3 regions of the Ruegeria sp. F5 genome follow, and region 3 is predicted to be linked to each of the others. Evidence: riboswitches for the same ligand, from Rfam matches in the RefSeq annotation. Region 3 holds a riboswitch; each other region holds the start of a gene.
The links. Region 3 has a riboswitch for cobalamin ahead of ACR0K1_RS04460 (DUF1636 family protein). Riboswitches for the same ligand answer to the same signal wherever they lie in the genome.
Positions count from the first base shown of each region.

Region 1: it holds a riboswitch for cobalamin, as region 3 does, so the genes downstream of both, ACR0K1_RS22170 (hypothetical protein) here and ACR0K1_RS04460 (DUF1636 family protein) in region 3, are expected to answer to the same signal.
Region 2: it holds a riboswitch for cobalamin, as region 3 does, so the genes downstream of both, ACR0K1_RS01025 (DUF1636 family protein) here and ACR0K1_RS04460 (DUF1636 family protein) in region 3, are expected to answer to the same signal.

Region 1 is NZ_JBQFOU010000022.1:12,351-16,559, reverse strand. It holds gene rsgA (ribosome small subunit-dependent GTPase A) at 17-1,045, shown strand; gene ACR0K1_RS22175 (alpha/beta hydrolase family protein) at 1,078-1,971, opposite strand; cobalamin riboswitch at 2,095-2,314, shown strand; gene ACR0K1_RS22170 (hypothetical protein) at 2,404-2,811, shown strand; gene ACR0K1_RS22165 (protein-tyrosine phosphatase family protein) at 2,813-3,316, opposite strand; gene ACR0K1_RS22160 (DNA polymerase III subunit gamma/tau) at 3,487-4,209, shown strand, end outside.
Region 2 is NZ_JBQFOU010000001.1:235,060-239,268, forward strand. It holds gene ACR0K1_RS01010 (FecCD family ABC transporter permease) at 1-581, opposite strand, end outside; gene ACR0K1_RS01015 (ABC transporter substrate-binding protein) at 583-1,530, opposite strand; gene ACR0K1_RS01020 (ABC transporter ATP-binding protein) at 1,530-2,321, opposite strand; gene ACR0K1_RS01025 (DUF1636 family protein) at 2,318-2,674, opposite strand; cobalamin riboswitch at 2,774-2,977, opposite strand; gene ACR0K1_RS01030 (D-lyxose/D-mannose family sugar isomerase) at 3,028-3,693, opposite strand; gene ACR0K1_RS01035 (carbohydrate kinase family protein) at 3,714-4,209, opposite strand, start outside.
Region 3 is NZ_JBQFOU010000002.1:415,889-420,097, forward strand. It holds gene ACR0K1_RS04445 (protein-L-isoaspartate O-methyltransferase family protein) at 53-706, opposite strand; tRNA gene ACR0K1_RS04450 (tRNA-Cys) at 935-1,008, shown strand; gene ACR0K1_RS04455 (NAD(P)-dependent oxidoreductase) at 1,050-2,015, opposite strand; cobalamin riboswitch at 2,152-2,355, shown strand; gene ACR0K1_RS04460 (DUF1636 family protein) at 2,441-2,821, shown strand; gene cobW (cobalamin biosynthesis protein CobW) at 2,818-3,873, shown strand; gene cobN (cobaltochelatase subunit CobN) at 3,877-4,209, shown strand, end outside.

The sequences.
Region 1 (4,209 bases), on a different contig from region 3:
GAACTCAGGCAGACCAATGACTCTTACCCTTACGGACCTTGGATGGTCCTCTTACTTTGCCGCGCAGCACGCGGCCAATCCATCGTGCAATCCCTATCGCATCACCGCCGTGCACCGCGACCGGCTGATCGGAGTGAACGCGGATGGCGAAACGCCCCTGCTCTCCCCGGACCGGCCCACCGGCGAATTTGCCGTTGGTGACTGGGTGCTTAGCGACGACCACAACCGCGTCCGGCACCTGCTGGACCGGCGCAGCACCCTGCAACGCCGCGCCGCAGGCACTGGGGCCGAGGCGCAGCTGATCGCCGCCAATGTCGATGTGCTGTTCATCGTCAGTTCCTGCAATGCCGATTTCAATCCGCCCCGGCTGGAGCGGTATCTGGCACTGGCCCATCAATCCGGCTGTTACCCGGTTGTGGTTCTGACCAAGGCAGACACCTGTGCAGATCCTTCCGACTATGCCGCCCGGGCGCAGGCGCTGGCACCGTTCCTGACGGTTCTTGCGGTGAACGCGTTGAAGGCTGACGATATCCAGCAGGTGCTGTCGTGGTGCCCTTCGGGGCAGACAGCCGCGCTGGTCGGGTCGTCCGGCGTGGGCAAAACGACGCTGGCGAACGGGATGACCGGGCGGCAGGACGGAACCGCCGGCATTCGTGAAGATGACGCACGCGGGCGGCACACCACGACGTCGCGCGCGCTACACCGGATGCAAAACGGCGGCTGGCTGATCGACACGCCGGGCATGCGCGCCCTGCGGCTGCTGGACGCGCAGGATGGTGTGGACGAGGTGTTCTCGGACATCCTCGAACTCGCCAACATGTGCCGGTTTTCGGACTGCCAGCACGAGGCTGAACCCGGTTGCGCCGTGCAGGCGGCCATCGGGGACGGTACGCTGGATGCCGACCGGCTGGAGCGGTGGCGGAAGCTGCGGCGCGAGGATCAGAGGAATTCTGAAACCGTGGCGCAGTCCCGGGCGCGCGACAAGGCGTTCGGCAAGATGGTGCGGTCCGTGATGCAGGACAAGAAGTCCCGCAAGGGTCTGTGACGGCAGGGGCACCGGATCACCGGTGCCCTTTCTCAGCCAATCAGACGCGGCCAGACGGCAGCGTTGCGGCGCGCAAAAACGCCGATATGGCCGATATCGCTTACGCCGAAGTCTTTTGGCGACAGCAGGAGCCGTTTTGCCCCGGACCCGTACAGATCGGCCAGCCGCCAGACGGCTTCGGGCGGGACCATCTGATCGTCTTCAAAGGTGAACAGGTCCACAGGCACGCCTGACCCGGACCATTTGGCCTCTGGCAGGCTCGTGCCAATGTCGGGCACGTAGTTGAGCGGCGCCGTGCACCATCTGCGCCACTGCCAATAGACAGGCGCAGGCAAATCCGAGCCAAACCCCAGCGCCTTGCCCGGCAGGTAACCCATCGCGTGAACCGTCAGCGGCGCGTGGCCGTACCAGAACAGCCCTGCCAGCGCCCGATACGGCCAGGGATGATCCGACAGCGTGACCAGCCCCGAACACACGCAGATCATGCGATCGATCCGGTCGATATCGGGCTGCACCGGTCCCAGCATCGCCCCGACCGAATGGCCGATGGTCCAGTGCTGCGCGTCAGGGAAGCGGCGGCGCATCTCGGCGCGGGCGGCGGGCATGTCGATCAGGGCCCAATCCGCCATCGTGGCCTTTGAGTGCTTCAACGGCCCCGACGCGGACGACCCGAAATCGCGATAATCATAGGTCAGGCAGGCCATGCCCCGGTCCGATGCCAGCCAATGGGCAAAATGCCGGTAGTACTCGCGCGGAACGCCGGTGGCGCTGTTCAGCACAACTACAGTTTCGGGATCGGAAACCGGGCGGTACAGCCGCGCCGACAGCATCGCCGGGCCGGACGGAAACTGGAAGTCTTCTGTCAAAACCGTTTGCTGCGCGTCCAACATGGCACCCTCGGAATCAATCTGAACTATTCGGTTCATTTCTTGATCAGGCGCTGAACGGCACGGCCAAGTCAACAGCGAAGCCACATGACCAAACGTCCACTTCGGGCCGAGGGCGCAAAATGCTGATCAAGATCAGCTTGACTCGGGGCCCGGCCAACCGCTAGCGATTGTGTGATGGTTTCCGGCCCCCACAAGGGGTCGGGATGAAAAGGGAACTCGGTGCGGTTCTGCCCGGCGATGCCGGAACGAACCAAGGCCGCGACTGCCCCCGCAACTGTAAGCGGTGAGCACTGCCGGAACACCACTGGCCGAAAGGCTGGGAAGGTCGGCAACGCTTTGACCCGCAAGTCAGGAGACCTGCCATCAGAACTGAAACCGAAACTCGGGCGGGGTGTCCGGGCAGGTCCTGACAGCTTCGCGCAGTCCTACCTGATCCACATCCCCCGTCCGCCGCGCGGAGGGCGCAGGATGATCTGGAAGACAAAGACGCATGAATTCACCGCAACCGTGTGCCAGCGGACCGGCAAAACCTGCCCGGCGCTGGCCCGGATGGCGCGTGCGCTGACACAGGCGGTGGCAGAAGCCGGACCCGCCACCACGGCTGAGTTCGAAATCGAAGGCAGCAGCGAGCTGAGGTTTTGCCCCGGCGGCTGCACCGCCCGGTTCCGCGCTCGTCCGGATCAGATCCGGGTGTTTTGCGGCAAGGGCGCCGAGGATGATCTGGACAGGCTGGACCGCTACGCCGACATGATTTTTGGCACAGGCTTCAGCCCATTGCCCGCGGGTGTAGTCGCCAGCCCACCCTGCGCAATGCTTGACGCAACAGCGATCACCCCGCCCGAAAGGCGGGCTGAACCGCATCGGGTTTCAGCCTGAGTCAAGCGTCACTCACCACCTGTGCCGTCCCGACGGCCCAGGCCATCTGCCCCTCGGTCTCGACCGCGCAGGGCCGGATGGCCCGCAACCGCGCCAGCGCCTTTTGCGGGGGCTCTCCGCATTCGACCATCAGCCGCAGGACAACCATGCCCGACCGGCCGCAGCCGCCCCGGCAATGGACCAGCACCCGCCCGCCGCCGGACAGCGCATGCCGCACCGTCGCGCTGACCGAGGGCCACGCGTCAAGCACCGCCTGCGGTGGTGCGCCGAAATCCTCGACCGGCAGATGCACCCAACGGCTGGCGCGGCCCTGAATATCGCTGCCGAAATCCTGCGCGCCGTGCTGCAACATCTCGACCGCGGTGGTCATCGAAATCACCAGCCCCGGCTTCCAGTCCGAAATCAGTTCCAGATCACCGGAATAGTCCCCGCTGCAGCCCGGAATCGGCGTCAGGGCCAGCGTACCGCCCCCAACTTGCAGCGCGTAGATCGCCATCTGAGACATAAACCAAGTCCCCTCATGAAATAATCGCCAAAAATACAGTCTCTGGAATAGGCCGAACCAGTTTACGCAAGGACCCGCGTTTTCCAAAACAAAAATCCTGACGACGCGCTGTGGACGCGGGCGGCGGCGACCTCTACGCTGCGGCAGAACTCGAATCCGCGAAAGCAGACATGACCGACACGCCCAGCCCCGCCTATCAGGTTCTCGCCCGCAAATACCGCCCGGAAACTTTCGCCGATCTTGTGGGACAGGACGCGATGGTGCGCACGCTGAAAAACGCGTTCGAGGCGGACCGCATCGCGCAAGCCTTTGTCATGACAGGCATTCGCGGCACCGGCAAGACCACCACGGCGCGCATCATCGCCAAAGGGATGAACTGCATCGGGCCGGATGGTCAGGGCGGCCCCACGACTGAACCTTGCGGCCAGTGCGAACATTGCGTGGCGATCATGGAAGGCCGCCATGTCGACGTGATGGAGATGGACGCCGCCAGCCGCACCGGCGTCAACGATATTCGCGAGATCATCGACAGCGTCCGCTACCGCGCAGCCTCGGCCCGCTACAAGATTTACATCATCGATGAGGTTCACATGCTCTCGACCAGCGCCTTCAACGCGCTGCTCAAAACGCTCGAGGAACCGCCCGAACATGTGAAGTTCATCTTCGCCACCACCGAGATCCGCAAGGTCCCGGTCACGGTGCTGTCGCGCTGCCAGCGTTTTGATCTGCGCCGGATCGAACCGGAAGACATGATCGACCTGCTGCGCAAGATCGCCGATGCCGAAGGGGCCCAGATCGCCGAGGATGCGCTGGCGCTGATCACCCGCGCCGCCGAAGGGTCGGCCCGCGATGCGACCTCGCTGCTGGATCAGGCCATATCCCATGGCGCGGGC
Region 2 (4,209 bases), on a different contig from region 3:
CGGGCCAGACCCAGCCCGCCCAGCATCCAGAAGATCACCGAATGCGCGGCGCGGCTGTCTCCGGCGAAGATCAGATAGTTGGTGATGGCCGAGAACAGGAATGACACGGCCAGTCCGGCCAGGATCAGCTTCTCCGGCGCGCTGGTGCGCAGGCTGTGGACCAGCGCCAGAACAATGCCGGATGCAATCAGGCCGCCGCAGAACGCGGCCAGCGGTAAGGTCCAGATGCCCAGAACGTCACCGGTGACAGTGATCACCAGAACCGCGCCCGCCGCGGCGCCCGAGGACAGGCCAAACAGAAACGGGTCCGCCAGATCGTTGCGCGTGGTGGTTTGCAGAACCACGCCAACAACGCCAAGCCCGGCCCCGATGACGGCGGCAAACAGGGCCCGGGGCAGGCGCAGATCAAACACGATCCGGTGCATGGGCGACATTTCACCTTCGGTCAGACCGGTGCCGAGGCCAATCGCCGTGATGACGTCCTGCACCGGGATCGGTGTTGTTCCGTAGACCACGGACAACAGCAAAAGGGCGATCAGAACGACCGCCCCCAGCAGTATCAACCGGCCCGTTTGGGCCATATCAGTTGCTCACCGGATGCATGGCCCTTGTCATCTTCTCGATGGCGTCGATGTTGGCCGGTCCAGGGGTCAGCTCTTCGTAGCGCAACCCGATCCAGCGTTTGTTCCTGACCGCATCGGTCTGCGACATCACCGGATGTTCCTGCAGGAATTTGAACGTGTCTTCCGCCCCGTTGCCGGTCTGATAGTCCAGCAAGACCAGGAATTCCGGGTTTGCGGCGGCAACAGCCTCCCACGAGGTGCGGCCCCAGCTTGTGTCCAGATCATGGGTCACGTTCACACCGCCAGCAGCCGTGATCATCGCGTCGGGAATGGCGAATTTTCCGGCGGTAAAGGGCGCATCAGCAGGCCCGTCCAGCAGGAAGACACGCGGCTTGGTCACGTCTGCGGTTTTGGTCTTGATCGCGGCAAGCTGTTCTTTCCAGCCGGACACCAGCGCCTCGGCCCGGTCTTCGACATGCATCACCTTGCCCAGACGCAGAACATCGTCAAACAGCAGGTCCATGCTGGCTTCGGGGCGGTCCTTGTCCAGATGCACGCAGCTTTCGGTCAGGATCATGGTCTTGATGCCGAAGGGGGCCAGTGTGTCGGGCGTGACATCTCCGCCCGGTTTCATGCCGTAATACCAGCCCGCGAAGAACAGGTCGGGTTCTACCGCGACGAGGTTCTCGATCGTCGGGTATTTTGGCGCGAGCTCGGGGATATCGCCGCGCTGCGCGTCGAAATCGGGGCTGGTCTTGTACCAGCCTGTGATGCCGGTCAGGCCAACGATCTTGTCCTGCAGGCCAAGCGCAAACGCCATGTCGGTCATGTTCATGTCATGCACGACCAACCGCTCAGGCTGGGTGTCAAACACCAGCGGTTCGCCACAGTTATCAACCGTAACTTCCTGCGCCGCCGCGCCGCTTGCCAGACCGGTGATCAGCACCACGGGCCAGAGTTTCTGCATCATCCTAAATCCTTTTGAGGTGACAGTTTGCGTTTTCGGATATCGAGCGCGGGGATCACGCGGCCTTCGTGCTGAAAGCACAGGTAATCCACGCCAAAGGTTTCGCGGACGCGGCCCGGTGTCAGCACCTCGCTCACCGGTCCAAACCCAGTCAGGCACGTGGCTTTCATCAGCGCGACATGGGTCGCAAATTCCGGGATCATGACCAGATCGTGGACGATCATGACGACCGTCACGCCCAGTTCGGCCACCAGCGACAGCATGTGTCCCTTGGCGTCAGGGTCCAGATGGTTGGTCGGTTCGTCCAGAAACAGCAAAACCGGGTTTTGCGCCAGCGCCCTTGCGATATGGGCGCGCTGCCTTTCCCCGCCTGACAATCTGCCCAGCGGTTTTTCCGCCAGATGGAACAGGCCGGTGACATCCAGAACGCGGTTCAGGTCGGTTGCGTGGTCAGTGGCTGATCTGTCCGCTTTGATCGGGATCTGACCCAGCGCCACATATTCCCGCAATTGCAGCCGACCATCGGGAAATTCCTGTTGCCCCACCACGGCAATCGTCCGCGCCCGCTGTCTGGCAGAGAGGTTCCGCAGGCTTTGACCCTGAATGCGGACATCGCCAAGGGCCATACGTTCGGCCCCGCATAACAGTTTCAGCAGCGTGGTCTTGCCCGCGCCATTCGGTCCGGCGATGGCCAGGATCGAGCCTTCTTCCAGGCTGAACGAGGTGTCCTGCAGCAGCATATCCCCGTTCAGGGCGTAGTACCCCAAACCCTCGGCCACCAGAAAACTCATGAACCGTCCTCCGACGGCAGACGGGGCATGCGCGACAGAGTTTTAGTGAGCAGGGCAGGGGGGCGTTCGGATGCGCTGGTCCAGCCATCTGCGCTATCACGATATTGGCGGGCAAAGTCGGCCAGCGCCGTCAAGTCCTTGTCGGTCTGAATGTCGCCGAACAGATACTGGGCCTTGCCTGCGGCCTGCAGGCCAACGGTCATGGGCCGTTCGCACCCGGCCATGCAGGCGATCAGGCGGGTTTTGAAACCGTCGGGAAGCTGTCGGTCCAGAGCGTCTTTTGCTGCGTCCGCCGACACAGGCCCCTGACAGGTCTCGCAGATCAGAACGTAGTGATCAGTGTCGTGCGGCATTCTTCGCTCCGAAAAATGCCAATGGCGGACACGTGGTGCCGGTATCTTGAACACGCAAGCGTGCCATCAAAGCCTCCTTCCAGGACACCCCGCCCCGGGTTGGTTGAACATATGATGGCAGGTCTCCTGACTTGCGGGTCGTCGCTTGGTCAACCTTCCCGGCCTTTTGGCCAGTGGTGATTTGACGTCGCTCTCCGCCTACAGTTGCGGGGGCAGTCACGGCTTTGGCCTGCACAGGCCGCACCATATTCCCATTTTCGTCCCTCGGGCGCGCCGTCGGGAACCATCCCGTGCAGCTAGTCCGGGGATAGAATAATTGTCAAGAGTCTCGATCCAGCCGGGGCCGGCGCCTGTCAGTAATCTGCGACCAGAAGGAAATCGGGCTCGGCATCTTCTTCGATTGTCGCAAAGCGCGGGATCGGGTCTTCAAACACGTTGTCGGTGCGGTCGTCATTGACGGTCGAAACCTCGCCGATCAGACAGTCACCGCGTTCCGCCCAGAACGCGTGCCAGATGCCCGGCATCAGCGTGACGCTTTGCCCCGGGGCAAGCCGCAAAAGCTCACCGGGTTTGATCGTGACGGGGCAGCCATCGCTGGGCACGATGACAGGATTTTCCCGGTCGATCCCCCCATCTTCATCCGAGGCGTAAATCTCCATCACCAGATCGCCACCGCCCCGGTTGATGATGTCTTCGGCCTTTATGATATGGCGATGCATCGGGGACAATTGCTTGTCGCGCGAGATCAGCAGCTTTTCCGCGTATAACATCCCGCGCCCGAGGCTGAGGTCATTGGCGTCGCCGTTGCGCAGGGTGAACAGAAACAGGCCCAGTTCATCAAATCGGCCCTGACCGTAATCGGTTATGTCCCAGCCCAGATTGCGGTCCCGTATGCCCGCCGCCTTTTCGCTGCGCATCTGGTCAGGGGACCAGTCGGCAAAAGGGGGCAGCACGGCACCGAAAGAGTAAATGAACGCCTGCGCCTCGGATTTGATGCGGTTGATGTCGGATCGTTTCATGGTTTTGCCCTTTTAAGGGGTTAAAGCTCGTGCGCCCAGGGCGGGTTTGCCCCGGCGCGGGATACGGTGACGGCTGCTACGGCGGCACCGGACGACAGGGCGGCGCGAAGACTGTCGGCATTGAGCGCGCGAATACCGTCTTTGGTCAGATGTCCGGCGCGATGCAGTTCGGCCAGAACCCCGGCATTGAACGTGTCGCCAGCACCGACCGTATCGACAACCTCGACCCGCTGAACCGGTACGGAGACCTCGGTTCCGTCCGACAGATACCCTGTGGCCCCTTCGCCACCTCTGGTCACAATGACCACCGAAGGCCCTGCCTGCAGCAAAAGCGGCACTTTCTCGGCCAGGGTTTCCGGGCCGGGGACGATCCAGTCCAGATCCTCGTCCGAGACCTTGACGATATCCGCCTGCGCGATCATCCGGTTCAGCCGCGTGCGATACCGGGTCTGGTCCTGAATGAACCCCGGGCGAATATTAGGGTCCAGCATGACCGCGCGGTTTGCTCCATGGCGG
Region 3 (4,209 bases):
TTTGCGCCTTTGTTTTCAACTAATCAAGGCGGCAAAAATATCTGTCAAATGACTATAGCGAAAATGCACACTTTGCGGAAAAGCTATCTAAAACCGGTGCGCTGGCGTTGAAGGCATCGCGCCAGCTGACCCGTTCGCCGGATTTGCGGCCGATCCGGACGGTGCCCAGATTCCCCTCGACGAACAGGCAGGCAATGCGGCCGTGATCCTTGAGCTGTCCCAGCAGATCGTCCGGTATTTCCTCGACCCCGCCCTGGATCATGATCACGTCATACGGCCCATGTTCAGCCGCGCCCTGTGCCAGAGGCCCCACGTGGACAATCGCGTTGTCGGCATTGGCTTCGCTGAGCAGGTTCTGTGCCTCGGACGCCAGGGTTTCATCTTCCTCGACACCCACAACCAACTGCGCCATGCGCGCGGTAACAGCGGTCGAGTAACCAAGCGCCAAACCGATATCCAGCACCGCCTCGTCATTTGAAATATTCAGCGCATCCAGCATCTTAGCCAGAGTGCGCGGCTCGAGCATGCAGCGCCCGTTTCCAAGGTCGATCAGCTCTTCGGCATAAGACGCCTCGCGCTGCGACGCGGGCACAAAGCTTTCCCGCGGGACGTTCAGCATCGCGTCAATGATCGGAAACTTCGTGACGTCCGAGGGCCGAACCTGCGTGTCAACCATCGTGCGGCGCCGGGTGGCGAAATCTGTCATGTGATCTCTCGTCTTGAACCCTTGATTATCTGGCTTGTGCCACATCCCTTGCGCACCGGCAACGGCCCAGATGCCGCAACCCGGGTTTTGTGGCAGGTTTCGTACCGGACCGAGGGCGCTCAATTTACAGGCCGAGCGCCGATTTTGCATTCTTCCCACTGGACGCCCCCAGCGAAAGCTGCTAAAACGCCCTCCACACCACGGCAAGTATTTGATTTTACTTGAAAAGGCGAGTTGGCGGAGTGGTGACGCAGCGGATTGCAAATCCGTGTACACCGGTTCGATTCCGGTACTCGCCTCCATCTCTCTGAAACGCTTCGGTTTTGCGGTCTGGAATGTCCGTTTATTCTGCGGCGCGTCCTTGCGGAATGACTTCATATCCCGGTTCTTCCGGCTCATCGTCTTCCATCTCGGGCGGAAAACCAGGGGCGCGGATGTCGAGGCCGGTGGCGTCTTCCAGCCGCCGGATGATATTCGGCGACAGTTCGCGGTCTCCGTACCGGGCAATGCCGTCTTCGAAAATGCTGATCATCACGGGATTGATCTCTAACGGAACACCGGCGCGGTCGGCAACGTCCTGAAACAGGCCGATGTCCTTTTTCACCAGATCCATGGTGAACGAGATATCGCGCGAGCCGTTCAGGATCACCTGACTTTCGGTTTCATGAACGAATGAGGTGCCCGACGAGATTTTGATCGCCTCATAGGTAGTATTCAGGTCCATGCCCGCTGCCTTGGCCGTCACCAAAGCCTCGGCGCAGGTAATCAGGTTGGCGGTGGCCAGGTAGTTGGTCAGCACTTTCAAAACGGAAGCCGAGCCCAGATCGCCCGTATGCAGGACCCGACGGCCCATCGTGGTCAGGAAGGGCAGAATACGCTCGAACGTCGCGCGGTCGCAGCCTGCGAAGATCGAGATATTGCCAGTCGCCGCCCGGTGGCACCCGCCGGAAACCGGGCAATCCACGGCAGCACCGCCCCGTTCAATGACCATCGCGCCCAGGCGTTTGACCTCGGCCTCGTCGGTGGTCGACATCTCCATCCAGATTTTACCGGGGCTGACCTCGGGCAGCATCTCCTGCATCACCGCGTCCGAGGCGGCAGGGGACGGCAAGCAGGTGATCACCGCATCGCAATCGCGCATCAGCTGGGCCGGATCTTCCGCCGCTTTGGCCCCTTGTGCGACAAAGGCCGCCACCAGATCCGGGTTCAGGTCATGCACGGTCAGATCGATTCCGTTGCGCAGCAGCGACCCAGAAAGCTTGCCGCCCACATTGCCCAGCCCGATAAACCCTACCTTCATACGCCGCACCCTCCTGTTCGCGTGTTGCCGACCATGCGATCACGTCGCAGCGATCGGATCATGCCGCCCAGCGACGCCGACAGGTCGCTTTTTACCCGCTTCCTCACGGATCGGCGCGTTGCGCTTGACAAGCGGGCCGCCGCTGCCGCATGTCCCTTTCGTTGGTGTCTGCGACAGCAGATGAAAAGGGAATGCGTCAGCGGGTATTTCCGTCAAACGCAGCCGCCCCCGCGACCGTGACCGGAGAGGGTGCCCAAGCCACTGGCGAATGCCGGGAAGGCGGGACATCCGACAGAGGAGAGCTCTGACATCCGCAAGCCGGGAGACCTGCCAACGCCCGAAGATGAAACCGGACGGGGTGTTCCGGTGTGGGGCTCTGATCGGCCCGCATGAAACCCCGTCCCCCACGAAGAGGATTTGGGGGGATGAGAGACATGACCGAGACCGTTCCGGTCGAACTTCTGGTTTGCACGACCTGTCGCCGCGGCCTGCCTGTCGAAGATGATGCACAGCGGCCCGGCACGTTGCTGCACAAGGCGCTGGAACAGGCGGGCCTGCCCGAGGGCATTACCCTGAAAGCCGTCGAATGCCTGTCGAATTGTGATGAAGGCTGTTCGATCGTGCTGCGCGGCGGGCCGGATCGCTGGACCTTTGTCTACGAGCATCTGAACGAAACCGACCATGTCGGCGTGATCGTCGAGGGCGCGACCAAGTACCTCGCCACCGAGGACGGTCTGGTCAAATGGCGCGAGCGCCCCGAACATTTCCGCAAAAACTGTGCGGCCCGCATTCCCCCGATTGGAGCCCTGAAATGAGCAATCTCGAAAAACTTCCCGTCACCGTGATCACCGGCTTTCTGGGCTCGGGCAAGACCACGCTGGTGCGTCACCTGATGCAGAACCCGCAGGGCAAGCGTTTGGCCGTTGTCGTTAACGAATTCGGCGACGTGGGTGTTGATGGCGATATCCTGAAATCCTGCGCCATCCCGGATTGCCCTGCCGAAAACATTATGGAACTGGCGAACGGCTGCATATGCTGCACCGTGGCCGATGATTTCATTCCGACCATCGAGGCGCTGATGGCGCTGGAGCCGCGGCCCGAACATATCCTGATCGAAACCTCCGGCCTCGCCCTGCCCAAACCGCTGCTGAAAGCGTTCGACTGGCCCGATATCCGCTCGAAAATCACTGTGGACGGCGTGATCGCTCTGGCCGATGCCGAGGCCGTCGCCGCCGGTCGCTTTGCACCGAATGTCGAGGCGGTGGATGCCCAGCGGCTGGCCGATGACTCGATCGATCACGAAACGCCCCTGTCCGAGGTGTTCGAGGATCAGATCTCCTGCGCCGACATTATCCTGCTGACCAAACCCGATCTGGCTGGCCCGGAAGGTGTGGCGAAGGCCAAGGAAGTCATCGCAGCCGAGGCCCCCCGCCCCCTGCCCGTGGTCGAAGTCGCCGAGGGCGTGGTGGATGTGCGCGTCGTTTTGGGCCTCGAGGCCGCAGCCGAAGACGACATGGACGCCCGCCCCAGCCATCATGACGGCCATGACGACCACGAGCATGACGATTTCGAAAGCATCATCGTCGAACTGCCCGAACAGACCGACCCCGCCGATCTGGTCGCCAGGATCGAACGTCTGGCGACCGAGCTGAACATCCTGCGGGTCAAAGGTTACGCCGCTGTTCAGGGCAAACCGATGCGCCTGTTGGTTCAGGCCGTCGGTGCGCGCGTCCGTCATCAGTATGACCGTCCGTGGGAACCGGGCGTAGAGCGCCGTTCGCGCCTTGTGGTGATCGCCGAGCATGACGATATCAAAGAGGCCGAAATCCGCGATATCCTTGTGGGCTTGAAAGAGGCCGCCGAGTAAACCATGCACGTCGTCTTCCGCGAAAGCCACGGGCTCGAAGAGACCGAGACCCCCACCGATCTGGGCCAGAGCCCGGCGGATCTGGTGGTGCTGTCCTTCTCGGACAGTGACCTTGGCGCTTTCGCGGCAGGCTGGCATCGCGGTGGCGGGCCCGAGGGGCGGATGCCGACCTTGCGGCTGGCCAACTTGACAGCGCTGAAACACCCTCTGTCTGTCGACACCTATGTGGAACAGACGCTGGAAGGCGCGAAGGGCATCCTGATCCGCTTGATCGGCGGCGTTCCCTATTGGTCCTACGGCTTGCAGCAGGTTCTGGCGCTGGCGCAGACCAAAGGC